One region of the Sporolactobacillus sp. Y61 genome, then DNA from elsewhere that is predicted to be linked to it. Evidence: riboswitches for the same ligand, from Rfam matches in the RefSeq annotation. Region 1 holds a riboswitch; each other region holds the start of a gene.
The links. Region 1 has a riboswitch for S-adenosylmethionine ahead of ABNN70_RS01575 (aminotransferase class I/II-fold pyridoxal phosphate-dependent enzyme). Riboswitches for the same ligand answer to the same signal wherever they lie in the genome.
Positions count from the first base shown of each region.

Region 1 (4,165 bases):
CAGAACCGCACCTCCGGATTCTGACTGACGGGCCTGCACGGCGTGCCCCGGGTGGTCAGGCAGGCCGGGATAATAAACATGCCTGACCTCAGGCTGCTCAGCCAGAAATCCGGCAATTTTACGGGCAGATGCCGCCGACCGGCGAATGCGGACGTCCAGCGTTTTCAGTCCTCTGAGCAGAAGCCAGGCGTCCTGTACACCGAGGACGGCACCCAGCGCGTTTTGCAGAAAATACATTTTTTCCGCAAGTTCCTCACTTCCCGCCACGGCAAGCCCGGCCACAACATCGCTGTGACCGGAAATGAATTTGGTTGCGCTGTGGAGGACCAGATCGGCGCCAAGCGCAAGCGGACGCTGAAATACCGGACTCATAAAGGTATTGTCTGCGAACGTATAACATCGATGGGCTCTGGCAATCTGCGAGATTGCGTGTATATCCGTAATCCTGAAAGTCGGATTGGACGGCGTTTCAATATAAATCACTTTCGTATTCGGTCGAATGGCCCGCTCGACCGCATCCGGATCTGTCATATTGACAAAAGTATGTTCGATGCCAAGCCTGCCCAGAACCTGCGTCAGAATCCGAAACGTCCCGCCGTACACATTCTTCGGAACCACCGCATGATCACCGGAAGAAAGCAGCAGAAAAGCTGTCGAAATCGCCGCCATGCCGGAGGAGAAAGCAAACCCGCGGACACCGCCTTCAAGACGGGCAATGGCCTGTTCCAGCACTTCCCGCGTCGGATTGCCTGATCGGCTGTAGTCATACTTTCCGAACTGATCAAAACTTTTCTGATGAAACGTCGATGACAGGTAGACCGGTACATTCGCCGCACCGGTCTGTTTATCAACTGCCACCGACTCCCGGATCAGCCGTGTCGAAAATCCGAAAGAATCAGCCATGAACCGCCGCCCCCTTCTGTAAAGACCGGAACGCCTGATCCAGATCAGCAATCAGATCATCCGGGTGTTCAATTCCCGCCGACAGGCGAAGCAGCCTGTCGGACAGACCGTATTTCAGCCGCAAAGCTTCGGGAATATCGGCATGCGTCTGTGTCGCCGGATAGGTGATCAGACTTTCCACACCTCCCAGACTCTCAGCAAAAGTAATCAAGTGAAGGGCTTTGAGAAACGGCTCAATATACGCTTTCTTCGTCAGTTCGAAGCTGACCATGCCGCCTTTTCCCGGATACAGCACTTTTGTGACAAAAAGCTGCTTTCCAAGCCAGGCAGCAAGACGCCCGGCATTCTCCTGGTGCTGCCTCATGCGCAGGGCCAGTGTCTTGAGACCGCGTATCAGAAGCCACGAATCAAACGGATCCAGAACCGCACCACAGGAATTGTGATACACTCTCAGCCGTTCTGTCACTTTTTCCGAATTGGATACAACCAGTCCGGCCAGTACATCGTTATGCCCGGCCAGGTACTTGGTTGCACTGTAGACGACCAGGTCTGCCCCCTCGGCGATCGGTTTCTGCAGCACCGGAGTATAGAAGGTATTGTCTACAATCAGCAGTAAATGATTTTTCTTCGTGATATAAGAAAGTTCAGAGATATCGACTTCATGCATCAGCGGATTCGTCGGTGTTTCAATGAACAGCGCTTTAGTCTCCGGACGGATGTCAGCCGCAAGTTCTTCAACGCTTTCGCCGTCCCAGTAAGTAAAGGAGAGGTGAACCTGTTTTGCGAGGATTTCAAACAGACGGTACGTGCCGCCATAAAGGTCACGCGAGGCAATAATGTGGTCACCTGAACTGAAGAGTGAAAAGACAAGCTGAATGGCACTCATACCAGAACTACAGGCAAAACCTTCCTGCCCGCCTTCGATTTCGGCAATCGCCTTCTCGAGGACGGATCGTGTCGGATTTCCTGTTCTGATATAATCATAGCCCTTGGAAATGCCAATGCCCTGATGCCTGTATGCCGTCGATAAATAAATCGGTATATTCACCGCTCCTAACTGGTCAAACCCATTCCCAATCTGCGTCAGCTTCGTTTCCGTCTGATAGTTTGACATGCTCAGTTCCCCCTTTATATATTCAGGGATATCCGGTGCCCGGCTAAAAAATAACAGCCTTCTTCGGAAAGAAGAAGGCTGTTTCACCAGGTTTCTTCTTATCCCTCAGACTCCTTGTTTGGTCTGCTGGAATTAGCACCTTGTCGCCTGCTTTCGGCGACGGTTGCTGAAGCGTCATCGGGCCAGTCCCTCGACTTCTCTTGATAAGAATGGTTTTATTCATTCGTTTTCAGTTGATAATTAGTTTACAATACTTGAATGGTATTTTCAAGATCTGTTTTCTATCCTTATGCAGAACAGTCAGATTTCATGATGCAGGAAACCAATGATCGACCCGTTCAGCTGGGTCAACCGTTCATTTTTTCTGCCAGTTCTTCCGGATAAAGACGCCCCGGCCGGATTCAGCAATTTCTCCGGCATAGCGCTCCGGATTCTTTCGGTAGAACTGCTGGTGCTCCTCTTCAGCCGGATAGAACGTCGCAGCCGGCAGGATGCGCGTGACGATCGGTTTCCTGAATTTTCCGCTTGCTGCCAGCGCCCTTTTCGATTGTTCCGCCAGTGCCTTCTGACGTGCATTGTGATAAAAAATCGCCGTCCGGTAATTTGAGCCGCGGTCAATAAACTGGCCGCCGGCGTCGGTTGGATCAATCTGCCGCCAATAGAGTTCCAGCAATTTTTCATATGGAAAAACGTCCGGATCATATGTAATCTGTACCGCTTCCATGTGGCCGGTCGCGCCGGACTTAACCTGTTCATAGGTCGGATCGGCGACATGTCCGCCTGTATAACCTGAGACTACTTTGATAATCCCGGGAAGTGTATCAAAAGGTTTCACCATGCACCAGAAGCATCCCCCAGCAAAAACCGCCTGCTCCCTCTGTTTACCTTTCATCTGTATCATCCTCTTTATCGCGAGTCAGCTGTTTCGCCGTTACGTCTTTTTCAAGCGGCAGCCGGACTGTAAATGTGGTTCCCTGATTTATGGCGCTGGTTACATCAATTTTACCATGATGCCTGGCAACGATCCAGGAAGCGATAGATAGTCCGAGCCCTGTCCCGCGCTCATCGCTCCGTGAGGCATCTGCCTGGAAAAAACGGTCAAATACGTGCGGCAGATCGGCTTCTGAAATTCCGACTCCGCTGTCTGAAACAGAGAGGCGGGCCATTTTCCCGTCTTTATCAGCCCGAACTGAAATATGACCTTCCGCTGATGTGAATTTCATCGCATTGTCCAGAAGGATGACCAGCAGCTGATGAATGCGCTGCTCGTCTCCGGTGATCACCAGGGTTTCGCAGGCGGTCACGCGAAACGCTTTTCCCTCAAATTCAGCCATTTCCGCAAATGGCTCACTTACTTTTTTCACCATCAGCTGCAGATCCAGCGGTTTCAGATTGACTTCCAGACGATTGGCATCTGAGCGGGCCAGAGTCAGCAGATTGCCAACCAGTTTCGACAAACGCCGTGTCTCACCCAGCATGACGGCAATGTCCTCCCCGCTCTCCTGAATCTTTTTCCGGGGCTGCCTCAGGAGCCCTTCAATCTTCAACTGAAGAATTGACAACGGCGTTCGCAGTTCATGAGACGCATCAGCAACAAACCGGTTCTGCTTATCCCAGGCTTTCTGAATCGGACGGAGCGCGCCTCTCGCCAGAAAATAGCCCACTATAACAGATACGAAGGCGCCTGTCAGAAGTCCGTAAATAATGATCGACAGCAGTGTGTTCAGCAAATTGCGTTCGACGCTGACATCCATCGCATAAACCGCAGTATACGACTCGCCCTGGATTCGAAGTGTCCTAGAAATCACATGATAAACATTTCCATGTGCGTTTTTTTCCTCTACTGTTCCTTTATTTCCCGGAAGAAGCGGTTTGAAGAATGTGATCGTTTCTTCGTCCGTTAAGGTATCGCCGAAACTCGACAGAAAAAGTTCTCTGTCCTTATCCATAATCAGACCGATCACACGCGGATTCCGCGACCGCGGATCAGCTGGTTCAGTACCATCGAGCCTGCCCTGTAAGACAAAGACACGATCAGGTTCCATCCGCGATAGCATTTGATCGGCACTTCTGAAGGTCACGGCTTTTTCATAAAAATAGATGACCCCGCCGAGCAGTGCCAGCATCAGGATCAGAAGTACCGTATTC
Region 1 is NZ_CP159510.1:309,595-313,759, forward strand. It holds gene metC (cystathionine beta-lyase) at 1-903, opposite strand, end outside; gene ABNN70_RS01575 (aminotransferase class I/II-fold pyridoxal phosphate-dependent enzyme) at 896-2,017, opposite strand; SAM riboswitch class I at 2,113-2,227, opposite strand; gene msrA (peptide-methionine (S)-S-oxide reductase MsrA) at 2,373-2,909, opposite strand; gene ABNN70_RS01585 (HAMP domain-containing sensor histidine kinase) at 2,899-4,165, opposite strand, start outside.

Region 2 (4,165 bases), 1.3 Mb from region 1:
AAACGAAGACTTTATGAACTGGATGTTCATTCCGTACAAAAAGCCGTCCGTACATTCGCCGAGTCCGGGCAGAAGGATAAGGGGCAAAAGTTATTCCTGAATATTTATCCTTCGACCTTGCTGCACGCCGGTCTGGTTTCCGTGATCAAGGATCTGATCGGGACTTATCCGTTTCTTGCCGGACAGCTGGTTTTCGAGATGGTTGAGAACGAGCGTATTGATGATCTGTCCGGGTTGCAGGACGTGCTGAAGCTGATCAGGCAGGCCGGCATACGGATCGCCGTGGATGATTTTGGTAAGGGGCCCGATAACATGAACCGGACGATCGAGATTGATGCCGATTACATTAAACTGGACCGTTACTTTTCGATTGACCTGAGAACGTCGGAGAAGAAACAGGCGTATGTCGCTTTTCTTATCCGATTTTGTGAAAAATTTCATACAAAACTGATTTTTGAGGGCCTTGAAACCGCAAAGGATATTCACTACATCAGAGAAATGGGCATTCATTATGCGCAGGGCTATGCGCTCGGTCGTCCGCATCTGCTGGGTAAGGCGGTGCGTGGGCATGCTTAGTTCGCAGGCATGGATCTGGCTTTTATCAGGTCTGGATCTCGTCCTGTTCTGTATGGTCACCCTGTGCTACATCCACATCAGACGTGCAGTTAAGAAAACGAAACTTTCCGGCAGAACACTGGAACAACAGATTTTTGAAGCCAAATCAAAAAAGGTCCCGGACAGGCGAAAGCACTACCGGCTGGTTGTGGACGATGAACCGTGCCAGGTGCGGATCCTTGATTTCGGGGATCGCGACCTCCGGAAACTTAATAATAAAAATGTGGATGCAAAAATAAAAGACATCAGCCTTGGCGGTATCAGGCTCTCCTGTCCACTTAATTTTCCGATAAAGGAGGAAGTGCTTATCTATGTCTCATTCCCGATGGATGAGGGGACACTGATACATATGCAGGGAACAGTTGCCTGGAAAAAGGTGAAACATGGGAGGACAGCGGTCGAATATGGTGTGCTTTTCAGCGACTTTCTGCAGCGGAAGAAACCAGAATTCAGAATTATATGAACCACAGGGAACTGGAGAAAATATCAGTCCGCCGACATTCAGGTGATGAACCGAAAGCTCTTTCCATTGACAGAATGGCCTGATTCATAGTAGACTAATATCAACTTAATATATCTTATCAAGAGTGGCGGAGGGACTGGCCCGATGAAACCCGACAACCAGCATCGAAAAAGGTGTATGGTGTCAATTCCAGCAGATGCTCAATCTGAGAGATAAGAAAAATAAACGTAAAAACCCGACGATTATTTTTCTTGTATAAAAGAAAGATAATCGTTTTTTTTTCAGCAGATAGCCCGTGTCACGCCGCTCCGTCAGGGAGGGTCAATCACCACGCTCCAAAGGACGCAGCTTGTGAGCCGTGAAATTTTGTGCAGATAGAGACAACTTGCCTGACCAACAGCCGGTCGTGGACGTTGCCCGGAAAACAGGCTCGGCATCGCTGCCAGGTGGCTCTGTAAATGAGTAGACGGAAAAAATTCCGCTTAACTTAGTAAAAAGAATACAAAACAGCTTCAATAGACGGAGGGATTCCGCCTATTGGTTTCAAAAACATGAAAAGAGAGGATCTTTCATTGCCTAATCGGAAAAATTCCGCTTATGATACGCTGAAACCCGTTCTATTCTGCATTTAAGCGGAAAATCTCCGCTTATTAAGCAAACGAACAAGATTTTTATTAAAGGGGGAGATCCGCATGATCAGGGACGCAGAATACGCGCAGATTGACAACTATCTTGATTTATACCTTTACGCCGGTGAATTACAGGATAAAGAATGGCAGGCACAGATTCGGGTCAAGCTGACTGAGTTACTGGAGGCGTTCAGGAGTTCGGCAGAGAGGTATGAACACACCCTTCGCCGCCAGTATGTGGAAGTCAGCCGCGCGCTGCTCACGCTCTGTCAGAAAATCCGCACCCATATGATTGAACCAACAGATGCGATCGCCGCGCAGCTTTTTGCCCTGAAACAGAAACGCCTGGAACTGGGAAAAGAAATTGATGCCATCAGCAGCGGCGGTCAGCGGATAGGCTAAGGCTGCGTAAAGATAACAAGGACGTGGGTATACAGCCTGCGTCCTTTTTCCATGCGGGCGGATCATGAGCCCTGCTGTTTATAGTAGAACACGGCCAGCTGGGTGCGATCACGCAGCCCCAGTTTAACGAGTATTGAACTGATATAATTGCGGACGGTGCCTTCGCTGAGATAGAGGGCCTGGGCAATTTCACGGTTAGATTTCCCGCTTGCGACCTGCTCGATCATCGCAATTTCACGTTTATTCAGATGAAACGATTCGAAATCCGGCCGGCTCTTCTGTCTGATCAGTCCGGGGATTTTTCTGACAACCGTATCGCCGAAGACCCGCTGGCCGCTTGCCACCGCTTTTAATGCCGGAATAATGCTTTCAAAGTTCTGCTTCAGAATATAGCCCTTAGCTCCGATTTTTAACGCTTCGATAATATACTCGTCATCTGAGAACGTGGTCAGGAAGAGCACATTTGCCTGCGGGTCCTCTTTGAGGATCACCGCTGCGGCGTCTATCCCGGTCATGGCGTCCATCCGGATATCCATCAACAGAATATCCGGTTTCAGCCGGCGATAGAGGGAGATGGCCTGACTTCCGGACGCGCCGCATGCAAGTACCTGAATCACCGGATCCGATTCAAGTATCGTCTGAAGCGATGCGGACACCAGCTGGTCGTCATCCACAATAAGGACCTTCATGATGGCTCTGCCTCCTTTAATTGCTCTGCCTTTTTAGGTACGGAAATAAAGATTTTAAATCCCTGCCCCATCTCGAAATTGATCACACCCCGTAACGCTTCAACCCGGTCCTGCATGTTCTTCAGGCCGATGCCTTCACCGGTATCGACCGGACGCGCCTGCCCGTTATCGGAAATCATTAACTGGTAGAAAGCCGGATGTTCCCGAAGGATGATCCGGGCAGCTGTCGCATTGGAATGACGGGCCATGTTGGACAAAGCCTCCCGGACAATCGAAATCAGTGCGACATTGACTTTGCTTCCCGGCAGCTTATGAACCGAATAATCAAGCGTGACCGGGCAAAAGGTGAACTTATCCTTCAGATCGTTCAGCTGCTTTTCAAGATCGATCGACTCGTCATACAGATCATGTACACTGGAGCGGATGCTGGTCATCGCCTCGGACAGTGTCTCTTTTAAGCGCGAAAGCTCCTCTTTCGTTTTTTTATCACGGTTGATGATCAGCAGGGCACCGGTCTGCAGCAGGGCACGGGAGAGCAGATGACCGACATTATCGTGAATCTCCCTTGCGATTCGGTTGCGTTCGCCAAGCGTTGCCATGCGGACTTCCGTGTCCTGGTTTATCAGCAGATCCTGATTCTGTTTTTTCAGTCGAAAAGCCATCTCCTTCTTCGTATCACGCAGATCGTAGAATTGATTTTTTAATTTAAAAAGGGACGCCGTCCGGTATCTCAGACAGGCGGAGAGCAGCAAGAGCGCCAGGACGAGCATCTGAATCCGAATATCAGATGGCCGGGAGACGGCAAGTGACAGCACGCCCGGGAGCAGGATCCACTGCCCTTTTGAAAAAAAGGAATCATAACAGATCAGCGGCAGAAAAACATAAAACCAGGGCAGGAAAAAGGAAAGTAAGAGGTACACGGCCGTCAGGAAGAGCCGGATGCGCGACTGGTCATAGTAGCTGAGCAGACAGGCACACGTAAAGGAAAGAAGGACGGGGGCTACATTGTCGGTGAATGTGGCCCCGGTCAGGTATACGGCCAGACAGCCGGTCATTAAAATGAGTTTATCGATGAGTGCATCCATAGCGATCTTCCATCCCTGATTCATTCTGTTACATTTATTTAAGCATTTTTCCGGTGCAGGTACAATGCCGGTGATTCATGACAATTGTCATTTCAATTGATGATTGCCGGCACTACCAGAGAAGCGCGGCGCCGGATACACTGGAGATATAAGGGAAGGGAGCTGATCGAGCCATGATTCATGTTCACAATCTGGTTAAAAGGTATGGTGATCTGGTTGCCCTGGATCACCTGTCCCTTGACGTTCATGAAGGGGAGATCTTTGGCCTGCTCGGACCTAATG
Region 2 is NZ_CP159510.1:1,645,149-1,649,313, forward strand. It holds gene ABNN70_RS07800 (EAL domain-containing protein) at 1-576, shown strand, start outside; gene ABNN70_RS07805 (PilZ domain-containing protein) at 569-1,078, shown strand; SAM riboswitch class I at 1,191-1,297, shown strand; gene ABNN70_RS07810 (hypothetical protein) at 1,771-2,109, shown strand; gene ABNN70_RS07815 (response regulator transcription factor) at 2,172-2,798, opposite strand; gene ABNN70_RS07820 (histidine kinase) at 2,795-3,883, opposite strand; gene ABNN70_RS07825 (ABC transporter ATP-binding protein) at 4,057-4,165, shown strand, end outside.
Region 2: it holds a riboswitch for S-adenosylmethionine, as region 1 does, so the genes downstream of both, ABNN70_RS07810 (hypothetical protein) here and ABNN70_RS01575 (aminotransferase class I/II-fold pyridoxal phosphate-dependent enzyme) in region 1, are expected to answer to the same signal.

Region 3 (4,165 bases), 110 kb from region 1:
CCGCCGGCATCAGCTGAGGGAAAATCACCTTTCTGAAGGTCTGAAAAGGTGTCGCACCAAGCGAAGATGAGGCTTCTTCCACTTCGCGTTCAAAATTCTGCAGAACCGGCTGAACCATGCGCACGACAAATGGCAGACCAACGAAAATCAGGGCAATCGTGATACCGATCGGTGTAAAAGAGACGTCGAAGGGCAGCCATCGCCCAATCCATCCATTTTCTGAGTAGAGTGTCGTCAACGTAATGCCGGCCACAGCGGTCGGAAGAGCGAAAGGCAAATCCACGAGCCCGTCGACTGCCCGTTTCCATGGGAAAGTATAACGGGTCAGTACCCAGGCGATCAGGACACCGAAAATCAGATTAACAAAAGCCGCCGCCAGGGCTGTCAGGAAACTCAGTTTGTACGATGCAACGACACGCGGGTTGGTGACGTCCTGCCAAAAGGACGCCCATCCGGATCGTGCTGAATAGATAAAGATAAATGACAGCGGGATCAGGACGAGCAGGGAAAGATAGAACGTCGACAGCCCCATGGTCAGTCCGAAACGGGGATGGACCGTCCTTTTTTTAAATGTTGGGAAAAAGCCACAATACTCAACTCCATTATCTACGGATGGATTTACCCGGAGCTTGTTTATTTAGGCTGGTAAATCTGATCAAAGGTGCCGCCGTCGGCAAAATGCTCTTTCTGCGCCTTCGCCCAGCCACCGAAATGATCATCTACAGTGACTAGTTCAATTTTCGGGAACTGATCGCTGTACTTTGCCAGAATCTCCTTGTTACGCGGGCGGTAATAACTTTTCGCAATGATTTCCTGGGCTTCATCACTGTACAGGTACTTCAGATATGCCTCAGCCACTTTTGCTGTTCCGTTACTTTCCGCATTCTTATCAACAACGGCAACGGGCGGTTCAGCGAGAATACTCAGTGAAGGGCTGACCCTTTCAAATTTGTCCTTACCGAGTTCATCGATGCTCAGGAAGGCTTCATTCTCCCAGGCGATCAGCACGTCGCCGACACCTCTTTCCGTGAAAGTCGTGGTCGCTCCGCGTGCTCCGGAATCGAGAACTTTGACGTTTGCATAGATCTTTTTCACGAAGTCCTCTGCTTTCTTCTGGTCATTATTGAATTTCTTGTCGGCATAAGCCCAGGCGGCCAGATAATTCCATCGAGCCCCGCCTGAGGTTTTCGGATTGGGCGTAACAACAGATACATTTTTCCTTGTCAGATCATCCCAGTCCTTAATGTTCTTTGGATTACCGGCCCGGACGAGGAAAACAATGGTTGACGTATACGGTGTTGCATTCTGCGGCAGTCGTTTCTGCCAGTCCTTATCCAGCCTGTCCGTGTTTTCGGCAATGGCATCGATATCGCCGGAAAGAGCGAGCGTGACGACGTCTGCCTTGAGTCCGTCAATAACGGAGCGCGCCTGTTTTCCGGATCCACCATGAGACTGCTGAATCGTCACATCCTGATGGCCTGTCTTTTTCCAGTACTTCGCGAACAGCTTATTGTACTGCTGATAAAGTTCACGTGTCGGATCATAAGAAACATTGAGCAGTCTGACCGGTTTTTTTGCTTCACCTGAGCCGGATCCCTGAGCTGAACGGTCTGATCCGCAGGCGCTGAGTGCCCCGAGAATTAAGATGGATACGATGAACAGACTGATTTTTTTCATTTGTAAACGCCCCCTTGTAGTTGTTTTAAGACGTACATTCTGATTTCTGAAATAAAATAAAAAAACATAGGAATACTTGGATTAACAGCAAATACATCTTGCGCCCCCCGCGCTCACCTCCGGGAATGACTGGTTTACCAGACCAGGAAAAAAGTACTGACTCACAGGTCGCAGATGCCGCCACAGGCTTTTTTCCCCACAAAAATTGTTTTGTTCTCTAAGCGTATAAAAAAACCTCATTCCGAAAGGATGAGGAGTGCTGTACGTGATTTGGTCACACTGCATCTCCTTATCTTTCAGGATAACCTGTTGGACGTGGCACCTGTACGATCACGTCTGTCATCGTGGTTGCCGGGCTTCATTGGGCCAATTCCCTCCGCCGCTCTCGATAAGAATCAATGAAATTGGTTTAATCCTATCATGCAGGTTGGAATAATGCAAGAAAAAAATTAATTCACACTAAAACAAGGTGAATAATTGACAATTCGATGCATCCCCTTTAAAATGAAAGCCAATTCAATAACTATCCAGAGTGATTGAGGGACTGGCCCGATGACATCCGGCAACCTGCACAGCATGTATTTCTCTGTAAGGTGCTAATTCCAGCAAAATGGCAGACCATTTTGAAAGATAGGAATCGTGACGCGAAGCTTTTTCCTGACTTTCTGGATGGAAAAAGCTTTTTTTTCATTGATCTTTAGAGGAGGTGACTGAAGTGGCTTTTGTGATTACATCGGCCTGTAAAGGTGAAAAAGCGGGAGAATGTGTGGAGACCTGCCCGGTGGATTGTATCTTTGAAGGAGATGAGATGTTTTATATCAATCCGGATGACTGTATTGACTGCGGGGCCTGTGAAGCGGTCTGTCCGGTTGAAGCTATTTATCCGGAAGACGAAGTGCCGGACGGAGAGCGCCAGTACGTTCAGCTCAATCGCGATTTCTTTTCCTGAGCTTTTCATGCTATTTGATTAAGAGAAGAGGTGAGGACAACGAAAATTCCAACATACAGCACCTGGAAAGACGTGCAGCTGCCGGATTTTAATCCGCAGTCGACATCTAAAGGTGCCCGGGAGGTCCTGGAGTGGGCGTATCATTCTTATGGAGGTAAAGTCGTTTATTCCTGCAGCTTCGGGGTTGAAGGCATCGTCCTGATCGACTTGATTTATTCAGTAAAAAAAGAGGCTTCAGTCATCTTCCTCGATACCGATTTTCACTTCAAAGAAACCTATGAGCTGATCCGTCGTGTGGAAAACCGGTACCCGAAGTTGCATATCATCCGGCTGAAGCCGGCGCTCACGCCGCAGCAGCAGGCAGAAAAATACGGAGACGCGCTTTGGTCGAAACGTCCGGATCTTTGCTGCAATATACGGAAAATTCAGCCACTTGCTGCAAGGATCGGAGCCTATGATGCCTGGATTTCCGGGCTCAGACATGAGCAGTCTCCGACAAGACGTTCGGTTGCCTATGTCAACAGGGATGAAAAATTTCATTCTGTTAAAATCTGTCCGCTGATCTACTGGACCTGGGACGACGTCTGGGATTACGTGCACAGCCGTCAGCTGCCTTATAATCCCCTCCACGATCAGAATTACCCCAGCATCGGCTGCACGTTCTGTACGCGTCCGGTGAAGCCCGGTGAATCTCAGCGGGCAGGAAGATGGAGTGCTTTTGATAAAACGGAGTGCGGTCTCCATCTGAATAAATGAGAAGAAGATGCGAAACATGGCTGCAAGGTATCAACAATGAAATAGCGTATGGGAGGCTTTTCTATGACAAGTAAACCGCACGGCGGTATCCTGATCAACCGCCAGAGCTTCGGTCAGACGGGTGCAGGTTATGCTCAGATCATTCCGATAGATCGCGTTGCTCTGAGCGACCTCGAACTGATTGCGAATGGCACATACAGTCCACTGACCGGATTTCTCGATCAGGAAAACTATGAATCTGTGGTCGAGGAAATGAGACTGAAAAGGGGTCTTGCCTGGACCATTCCGGTCACCCTGCCGGTCAGTGAGGAGGCAGCCGCTCAGGTGTCGGCGGGAGACAGAGCCCGTCTGGTCTATCAGGGCGTGGTCTATGGGACACTTGAGGTCACCGGTAAATTTCGCCCGGATAAGGAAAATGAAGCCCGGAAAGTGTATGGAACAACCGACCGCGAGCATCCGGGCGTAAAGCGGTTGTTCGATCGGGGAGCGGTTTATCTTTCCGGCCCGGTCCGGCTTCTGAGACGTTCACCGCGCCCGCAGGCCTTCGCCGCGGACTTTCTCGATCCCGTGGAAACACGCCGGCTGTTTGATCAGAAAGGGTGGAAGACGATCGTCGGTTTCCAGACCCGGAACCCGATTCACCGGGCACATGAATATATTCAGAAGACTGCCCTTGAGACGGTGGACGGCCTTTTCATCAATCCACTGGTAGGAGAGACGAAGAAGGATGATATTCCGGCCGATATTCGTCTGCGCAGCTACCATGTTCTGATAGACAACTAT
Region 3 is NZ_CP159510.1:195,310-199,474, reverse strand. It holds gene cysT (sulfate ABC transporter permease subunit CysT) at 1-532, opposite strand, end outside; gene ABNN70_RS01035 (sulfate ABC transporter substrate-binding protein) at 634-1,677, opposite strand; SAM riboswitch class I at 1,964-2,072, opposite strand; SAM riboswitch class I at 2,198-2,314, shown strand; gene ABNN70_RS01030 (ferredoxin family protein) at 2,393-2,626, shown strand; gene ABNN70_RS01025 (phosphoadenylyl-sulfate reductase) at 2,672-3,382, shown strand; gene sat (sulfate adenylyltransferase) at 3,446-4,165, shown strand, end outside.
Region 3: it holds a riboswitch for S-adenosylmethionine, as region 1 does, so the genes downstream of both, ABNN70_RS01030 (ferredoxin family protein) here and ABNN70_RS01575 (aminotransferase class I/II-fold pyridoxal phosphate-dependent enzyme) in region 1, are expected to answer to the same signal.